DNA from 4 places in the Priestia sp. FSL W8-0524 genome. Region 4 is predicted to be linked to each of the others. Evidence: riboswitches for the same ligand, from Rfam matches in the RefSeq annotation. Region 4 holds a riboswitch; each other region holds the start of a gene.
The links. Region 4 has a riboswitch for S-adenosylmethionine ahead of NST66_RS23930 (phosphoadenylyl-sulfate reductase). Riboswitches for the same ligand answer to the same signal wherever they lie in the genome.
Positions count from the first base shown of each region.

Region 1: it holds a riboswitch for S-adenosylmethionine, as region 4 does, so the genes downstream of both, NST66_RS05095 (bifunctional homocysteine S-methyltransferase/methylenetetrahydrofolate reductase) here and NST66_RS23930 (phosphoadenylyl-sulfate reductase) in region 4, are expected to answer to the same signal.
Region 2: it holds a riboswitch for S-adenosylmethionine, as region 4 does, so the genes downstream of both, NST66_RS04635 (hypothetical protein) here and NST66_RS23930 (phosphoadenylyl-sulfate reductase) in region 4, are expected to answer to the same signal.
Region 3: it holds a riboswitch for S-adenosylmethionine, as region 4 does, so the genes downstream of both, NST66_RS09630 (Na+/H+ antiporter NhaC family protein) here and NST66_RS23930 (phosphoadenylyl-sulfate reductase) in region 4, are expected to answer to the same signal.

Region 1 is NZ_JBBOUG010000001.1:1,033,779-1,035,979, forward strand. Features, by position in the region: gene NST66_RS05095 (bifunctional homocysteine S-methyltransferase/methylenetetrahydrofolate reductase) at 1-872, opposite strand, end outside; SAM riboswitch class I at 980-1,086, opposite strand; gene NST66_RS05100 (YkvI family membrane protein) at 1,419-2,201, shown strand, end outside.
Region 2 is NZ_JBBOUG010000001.1:938,309-940,509, reverse strand. Features, by position in the region: gene NST66_RS04640 (M20/M25/M40 family metallo-hydrolase) at 1-353, opposite strand, end outside; gene NST66_RS04635 (hypothetical protein) at 819-1,061, opposite strand; SAM riboswitch class I at 1,130-1,231, opposite strand; gene NST66_RS04630 (amidohydrolase) at 1,295-2,201, opposite strand, start outside.
Region 3 is NZ_JBBOUG010000001.1:1,917,934-1,920,134, forward strand. Features, by position in the region: gene NST66_RS09620 (ABC transporter ATP-binding protein) at 1-296, shown strand, start outside; gene NST66_RS09625 (ABC transporter permease) at 289-1,056, shown strand; SAM riboswitch class I at 1,158-1,264, shown strand; gene NST66_RS09630 (Na+/H+ antiporter NhaC family protein) at 1,350-2,201, shown strand, end outside.
Region 4 is NZ_JBBOUG010000001.1:4,573,732-4,575,932, forward strand. Features, by position in the region: gene NST66_RS23925 (inorganic phosphate transporter) at 1-223, opposite strand, end outside; gene NST66_RS23930 (phosphoadenylyl-sulfate reductase) at 243-956, opposite strand; SAM riboswitch class I at 1,211-1,313, opposite strand; gene cdaS (sporulation-specific diadenylate cyclase CdaS) at 1,626-2,201, shown strand, end outside.

The DNA of each region.
Region 1 (2,201 bases), 3.5 Mb from region 4:
ACTTTGCTTGTAATCGGAGGCAGGTCTTTTAAGGCAGACGACATGGCGCGTACGTGAGCTGGTGTTGTACCGCAGCATCCTCCAATTAAGCGAACCCCTTGTTCGCGGAATAAACGCGCGCTTTCTACAAAGTAGTCTTCATTCGTTTCATATTCCAGCTTGCCTTCCACATACGCCGGAAGGCTGGCATTAGGGTAAGCAGATAAGAAAGCACGATCAGGAAGCGGTACTTCTTCAAGAGACTGAATCATATGATAAGGACCTAAACGGCAGTTTAGCCCGACAACATCTGCTCCCAAGTCTTCTAATTCTTTTAATGCATCTGCTAAAGGACGCCCATCTTGCAGTACGCCAATATCATGCAGGGAAACGTGGGTAATAATAGGCTTATCCGTTTCTTTTCTTGCCAGTGTAAGAACGGTCTTTAATTCTTCGAAATCATAGTATGTTTCAAATAAAAGGCCATCCACGCCTTCATTTAAAAGCCAAAACATTTGTTCACGAATGCTTCGCTTAACCTCTTCTAAACTAATAGCATTTTTTTGGAAAGAACGAATTCCGCCGAGTGTACCAACCACGTAAGCCTGATCTTTTGCAGCTTGTTTCGCTAATTTTACACCAGCAACATTGATGTCTTTGACTGAATCTTCTAATCCATAACGGGCAAGTTTTTGATAATTAGCAGCGTACGTATTTGTTTGAATAACGTTTGCACCAGCTTCTACATAGGCTCTGTGAATACGAGAAACCTCTTCTGGTTTGGTGATGTTTAGTTCTTCAAAACAGCTGTCAATACCGTGTGAGTAAAGGAGGGTACCAGTGGCACCATCCCCAATTAAAATTTTAGACTTTAAATCTTCAAGTAACCCCATGTCAAAACCTCCTTAAATTGTTCCGCTTCTATTTCACGAGTGATTCGTTTTATGCAATATGCCGATAAAATAGAAAAAGTCTTCTTAAGAAGAAGACTTTTTTCGCCTTCTTATCTTCCAAGCAATAAATTGCTTGCTGGATTTAGCACCATGTCTCTAACGACTGGTTGCTGAGGTTTCAAAGGGCCAGTCCCTCCACCTCTCATGATAAGAATCAATTGTATATAATTGAAACATATTTTTTTAAATAGAAAGAATACTTATTTAATAATTTATCTGATTTTTAGAAATTATACAACAGTAAATTGTGAATTTCCAGCAAATATTGAGGAAAATTTAAAAGCTAAAGGGAAAATATCCGTATATTTTGTTTGAAAACTGCCGTTATGTTAAGGGATAAAGGGTTTTCATGAAAAAAACAAGAAGGAAATAAAAAAACGAAAAAGGAACAGCACCGGGTGAGGCGAGGATTTACATATAAAAGGCTCGTCTTTTTTTAACCGTTTCTACATATAGTGAACTATGAAGGGTAGAAGGGTGATGGGCATGAAAAGGTGGAAACTCACGCTGCAGGTTGCTGCTACGTATGTAGGCACCGTTGTAGGAGCCGGTTTTGCAACAGGCAAGGAAATTGTTCAATTTTTTACACAGTACGGGGAACTTGGAATGGTTGGAATTTTGGTCAGCGGCTTGTTTTTTATTTGGCTAGGTTCGAAAATGATGCTGCTTTCGCACGCAATTGGGGCTTCTTCTTATCAGCAGCTTAATACATATTTATTTGGTGATGTACTTGGAAAAGCGGTAAACGGTGTAATGATCGTCATTTTATTTGGAGTAACTTCAGTCATGCTGGCGAGTACGGGGGCAATAGGAAAAGAACAGTTCGGGCTGTGGCCTCCTGTTGGGATGATTTGTACAATTGTTTTAACTTATATATTTATCGCAAGAGGAATTAACGGTATTTTAATGGTTAATTCTCTTGTTGTGCCGATGATGCTTTCATTTGCTTTTATCATCTTTGTGCCAAATGTCAGCTATTTCTCACTGATTCAAACGAAGCCGGACTTAACGCTCGTCACACAGTGGAAGTGGGCGGTTAGTCCCTTTTTATATATTTCCCTAAATCTAGCTTTGGCTCAGGCCGTTTTAGTTCCATTAGGAAGCTCCGTGAAAGATAAGAGCGTGATCAAAAAAGGGGCCGTAATAGGAGGATGTGTACTTACGTTTATGCTTGTTTCTACTCATCTTGCCCTTTCCAATTTGCCTTATTCATTTCAACTTGATATTCCTATGAGTGCCGTTGTTAAAAATATCTCAGCGTGGGTGAAT
Region 2 (2,201 bases), 3.6 Mb from region 4:
TGTTCCATATCATTATAAAAAGTACTCGTTAACGTATCAGCGTGAAAAGCATCCTTTTTCCACTGTCCATAATCTTGTACATCCACTACGTCGTAATGACTGACTAATACAACTGTTTTATTCGTATTTTTCCCTTCAACAAAAGCTGTGACAATCGATCGCCCGTCTCCTGTTGAATGAAGCTCAACTTGCTCGTTTTTTTGAAAGTAAGGCAGCTTCAATAAATACGCCGCTATCGATTCAGCCATTTCCACTTCTGCCATCGTTCCTGTCACGCTAGGTATAGAAACCAATTCGCTTACAAGCTTCTTTAACTGTTCTTTTGTTTGATACAAAGATGTTTTGTTCGACATACCCTTCATCTCTTTCCTTTTTCTAAATTTTCCATCAAACAAAACGATTCGTCAATCCCTTTGACAGAGACCCTTTCATTCTATCCCTATGTATCATAGTATGCGCTTCCTTGACGCACATGATAAAAAAAGAGTGCGCGGCTAGGGCTAGCACCGCACACTCTTTTTTTACTTTTCGTCATCTTCTAAAAAGTCTAGGATACGATCAATAAGCTGTTCGCTTCCTGCATCGTTTCCATGTTCAAGAGACATTTCCATTTCAATGCTCCTTTCATAAAATATTCTTGTTTTATAACATACCACAATTCATTTCGAATGTAACCTTTAATTTGTGTAAAAATTTCGACAATTTATGATTAATTTTAAAACCTAGTGAGTAATGATTATACCCACCAGATTCTTCAATTGTCAAAAAACATGCTTTCTATTTAAAAACACTTTAAAAATAGAGGCGCGAGCAGACTTCTATAAAAGACAGCCTACTCGCTCAAGCTTGGAACAGCATGATGAATAAATTTCTAGTTCATTTGCTTTTTGTACATCTTTAATATCTATGCCTACAGCATATGTACGAACATGGTTTTCGACCACAATTTCATAAAATGTTTCTAATTCACGATAAGCTACTTGATAATGCTTTCCTAATAATTTTACGGCTTCCTTTAATGCTTTCTCTCCTGTATGTGCTGCAACTGCTGTATGACTCATAAAACCCTCTCCTTTTAGAAAAATAAAAAAAACTCATTTTGCTTTGATGCAAAATGAGTTTTTCACCCGTTTTATCACCCAAAGCACATGCTTTGCTGGTAGGAGCACCTTACATTCGTAGGTTGCTGTGGAGTCAAAGAGCCAGATCTCTCGTCCACTCGTGATAACTTTTTTAATTTAAAATTTATTTTATCAAACAATTCCATCCGCGTAAATAGAAAAATAAAAATATTTTAATTTTTTTGGTAATGGAATGAATTCAAAAAGTCAAAGCTTAGATTAGCAAAATAAGAAGCTGCTACAAGTAATGCCTCTTCATTTAATGAAAAAGAAGGATGGTGCCATTCATATTCTCCAGCCGTACCCATCCATACAAAAAATCCTGGTACACGCTGCTGATATACGGCAAAATCTTCTCCTCCAGGCGATTGTTCAGCTTCTACGACTTGATAACTAAGATTCTCTGCAGCGTTAATAACCAATTTTTCCAGCGTATCATCATTGTTTACTACAGGAAGATACGGATACCATTTAACGTCTACTGAAGCCCCGAAAGCTGCTCCAATCCCTTCAGCAGTTCGTTTCATAAGAGCCGGTATTTTTTCTCTCGCTTCTTCTTGAAAGGTACGCACCGTTCCTTCAAGCGTTACTTTGTCAGGAATGACGTTCCACGAGCTCCCTCCGTGGATTTGAGTTATGCTGACAACAACATTTTGAAATGGGCTGAGATTACGGCTGACAATGGTTTGTAAACTAGTAACAATTTGACCAGCAGCAGCAATCGGATCTACTGTTTTTTCTGGAATACCTGCGTGACCGCCTACTCCTTTGACGTCAATTTCAAAACGATCAACGCTTGCCATTAAAGGTCCCGATTTGACACCAATGGTTCCTACAGGAAGATTCGGTTTGTTATGCATTCCAAATATCGCTTCTACTCCTTCGAGCACACCTTTTTCAACGAGCATTTTTGCCCCAGAAGCCGTTTCTTCGGCCGGTTGAAAGATAAATCGAACCGTACCGCAAAGCTCCTGCTGACGCTCTTTGAGAAGAATGGCTGCTCCGATTATAGAAGCCGTATGAAAATCATGTCCGCATGCGTGCATAACACCGTTCACTTCAGAAGCAAATGGCAGATTG
Region 3 (2,201 bases), 2.7 Mb from region 4:
TTATTCAAAACGGCGAGTTAAAAGCTGTTCAAGATCTATCTCCAAATCGTCAAGATCAAGGGATGTATGTAGAATTTGAAGTATCTGACGTGCAACAAGCAGCGGATCTTTTATCTCAAGAATTCCAAGTAACAATAAAATCCGATAGTATTGATGTAGTGATTATGAAAGAACAAATTCCAGCTGTGAATAGAAAATTAGTGGACAGCGATATTTTAGTCTACCGAATCACTCCTGTTTATGAGACGCTTGAAGATTCGTTTATGTCCGTTACGGAGGGAGAGCACCATGCTTAAGTTAATTCAAAATGAACACATGAAATGGTTTTACAAAAGAAGTACAAAAGTCACGTTTATTACAATCGGCATCTTAACTCTTTGTATGGCTCTTTTAATGAAGAAAGTAGCAAACAGCGCAGGAACGGAAGACAACATATTGAATTTCCTGTCATTTAGTGCAGGCATGCTGATCCTCGTTCAATTTTTCGCGCTTGCTGTTGGAGGATCAATGGTTGCAAAAGAGTTTGAAGCGGGTACCATTAAGCTTCTTTTAATTCGCCCTGCTAGACGTTCAACGATTTTAACGTCCAAGTACATAACGCTCGTTTTAATTAGCTTGTATTACTTGCTGAGCTATTTGCTTTTTTCGTTTGTATGGGGAGCATTGTTCTTTGGATTTGCCAGTCTAGAAGGAGATGCGCAGCTGCTTAAAAACATTACGCTTACGTATGACAGCGCGTATATGGAAACGTTTATGATGATGACGTTTGCTTTTATGCTGTCGTCTTTATTTAGAAACAGCGCGCTTGCTTCAAGTCTAGCTATTGTCATAAGTATCGGCGCAAAAGCTGTAACAGGACTAGTATCAGAGCTAGGTTTATGGTGGGGGAAATTTTTACTGTTCGCCAACACAAACTTTGTGCAGTATATGGACGGAATGAAGACGATGTTTGACGGAATGACAATTCCATTTTCAATCTTCATCTTAGTTGCACACTTTGTCTTCTTTATGGGCGTAGCGTGGGTGGCGTTTTTAAAACGTGACGTAGCTAATTGATGTGAGAATTTTCACACTATATATTTTTCTAAAATAGCATTTGACAATTAAATAAAAAGAGATTACAGTAGTGAAAGACTATTTTTAAAACAACTATAAACTTCTTATCAAGAGAGACGGAGGGACTGGCCCTAGGATGTCTCGGCAACTGGCTGTACGCAGTGCGGTGCCAAATCCAGCAGACGATGTTTCGTTTGGAAGATGAGAAGGGTAATCTTATGATACAAATAAGAGACCTCTTCTTATCAATAAGAAGAGGTCTTTTTTTATTACGTAAACAAGAGGTGTTAAGAATGGAACAACAAAAAGGAAACGGCTGGGCGCTGTTACCGCTGGGCATCTTTTTAGTCCTGTTTGTCGGATCAGGAATTATAACGGGAGATTTTTATAAGCTGCCTGTATTAGTAGCTATTATCATTGCAGCCATCGTGGCGCTGGCTATGAACCGCAAAGATTCACTTAATGTAAAAGTGGAACGTTTTGCTAAAGGAGCAGGGCATCCTGATATCATTATTATGGTACTTATTTTTATTTTGGCAGGTGCTTTTTCTCAAGTCGCTAAAGGCATGGGAGCTGTTGATTCAACGGTAAACTTAGCTCTGTCTGTGCTTCCGCAAAGCTTAGTGGTAGTCGGAATCTTCGTTATTGGCGCATTCATTTCAATTTCGATGGGAACGTCAATGGGAACGATCGCTGCGTTAGGGCCTATCGCTGTAGGAATCAGTGAGCAGGCGCATGTATCCATTACATTGGCAATTGCTGCTGTTGTTGGTGGTGCAATGTTTGGAGATAATTTATCCGTAATCTCTGATACGACCATTGCGGCAGTTCGTACGCAAAAAACAAATATGTCAGATAAATTAAAAGTAAACTTTTTTATTGTCCTTCCTGCAGCGATTGTTACAGTGATTTTATTACTTGTAATGACGCTAGGCAATACGTCATCAGTAGAAATTAAAGATTTTAGCTGGTTTAAAATCTTGCCTTATGTCGGCGTACTCGTTGCTGCCATATTTGGTGCAAACGTATTAAGCATTTTAACCGGAGGAATTGTATTAGCCGGCGTAATTGGATTAGCTGACGGAAGCTACACGCTTTCTTCTCTTGCTAAAACTGTGACAGAAGGTATTGGCGGAATGTCGGAA
Region 4 (2,201 bases):
GCAGTTTTTCAGGTATGATACCTGAACTGATGGTTTTTACCACCTCACCGCCTCCGGTAACAGCTCCGAGCACAATTCCTACAGCACAGATGAACAGGGCCACTCTTCGCTTTTTAATTGCACCGGAGCCGTATGAAACGCCCATAGCAGCTGCTGCACCGCTTGCCCCAATATTCATTGCAAAAAAAAGCGCAATGATAAAGGCAACATATAAAAGCATCATTTATTCAGCTCTTTCGTATTTAAGATTCGTGTAATCCGCACTCCACTTTTTGTGTACCTGCCCATCTTCCTGAACGTAAATCGTCTACATTATAGGCAGGTGCGGTACAGGGCTCACAGCCGATACTTGGGTAGCCTTGATCATGAAGTTTGTTGTATGGCAAATCATGCTTATACACATAACGCCAAATTTCTTTCCATGACCAATGAATTAACGGACAAACTTTCACCTTCTTGAATTTCTCATCTTTATTAAAATAATTCGTGTTGGCACGAGACTCAGACTGCTCACGTCTCAAACCGGAAATCCACGCATCATAAGGAGCAAGGGATTCTCTTAGCGGAATGATTTTTCGAATTTGACAGCATAGGTTAGGCTGACTCTTCCAAAGCTCATCTCCATGTTTTTCAGCTTGTTCTGCAAGAGTTAAATCCGGCTTTTTCATATGAATACGTAAATCAGGGAAGCGTTCTTTAATTGCATCAATCACTTCATATGTTTCTTTAAAATGAACCCCTGTATCTAAAAAGACAATTTCAGCATCTTTTTTCACTTTTGAAATTAAATCAATTAACACGATTCCTTCGATCCCAAAGCTTGACGCATAAATAATTGAATCTCCGTAGGTATCATACGCCCACTGCAATGCTGAAAGGGCTCCTTTTGTTTCATCTTTACTGTCGAACTCTGGAAATGTATCGCTCCAGTTTTCGTACGTATATAAGTCTGCCATTTTCTCCACTCCAATTCTTAGTTATCCGCGTTATCCAATAAAAAAAGACGGTTTTACCCACTAGAATTGGATAAAACCGCCTCTAGTGTGTCTAGTCAGCGAAACTATTTAATTCTTACTTTGCTTCGGCGTGTTCAAAGGTTTGTTTTAAGTCGGGGGTTTACAGTCATCGTTGTCCCTCCTCAAAATATCTCTTGCGCTATATCAAAATAAAAAGTCTTCCGTATTGAAAGACTGGGTAGGCAATAATTTTCACCTTATCTTTCAAAATGATACACACTTTGCTGGAATTAGCACCTTGCTAAGCAGGTTGCCGGGGTTCAGCGGGCCAGATCCCTCCACCACTCTTGATAAGCATTTTTTAAAAATTTTAGCATATTTAGAATATTTGTCAACATTAAAAATTATATATCCGATAAGAAAACTATACTTTAAATTCACAGAAATATCTATACTTTTATTTAAAACAACATATGTAAATTTAACCCAAATGTGAACATATCAGTTTATAAAACGCTTTCTTTTTTCCCGACTTTTTATGTTCTCTTGCTAAATAAAATGCAAAATCTCTCTATAAAATTAATAACGGATTTATGAGCTTTACGGATAATTCACCCACATTAGCACACATTACAGATAACACTGACTGACAGATAGGAGCTATATAAGATGGAGAGACAACCCTTTCAATTAGACGATACAATTAAAAATAATGTGCGAACATATTTACAGCAGATTTCAACTGAAGCCTCTAATTTAATTAAACATTTAGACACGAGTGATCATTGTATTTTATGTGATTTTGAGGAGATGAGAAGGTTATTTCAAGATGTTCAAGCTACGGCCGCCTCTTATTACTTGCGTCATTACTTATCGCCTTATACATTTGAATACGCTGCTCTGTCCCTAGCTATTCATAACCTCTCTGAGAAACGTCACGGCGCTTTAATTGTCATTGAAAGGGAACAAAATGTTGATCCTCTTATTCAAAAAGGAATGCCTATTCAAGCTCCTGTCAGCGCTACGCTAGTTGAGACACTGTTCTATCCAGGGACACCCTTACATGACGGAGCCGTCCTAATTAGAAATAATCAGCTTATTTCAGCTGCTAATGTTTTACCTCTCTCGTCTATTATTTCAACGAACAAAAAGTTGGGAACACGTCACCGTGCAGCAATTGGAATGTCGGAAAAATCGGATGCATTAATTTTAGTTGTATCTGAAGAAACAGGTAAAATTTCGTTT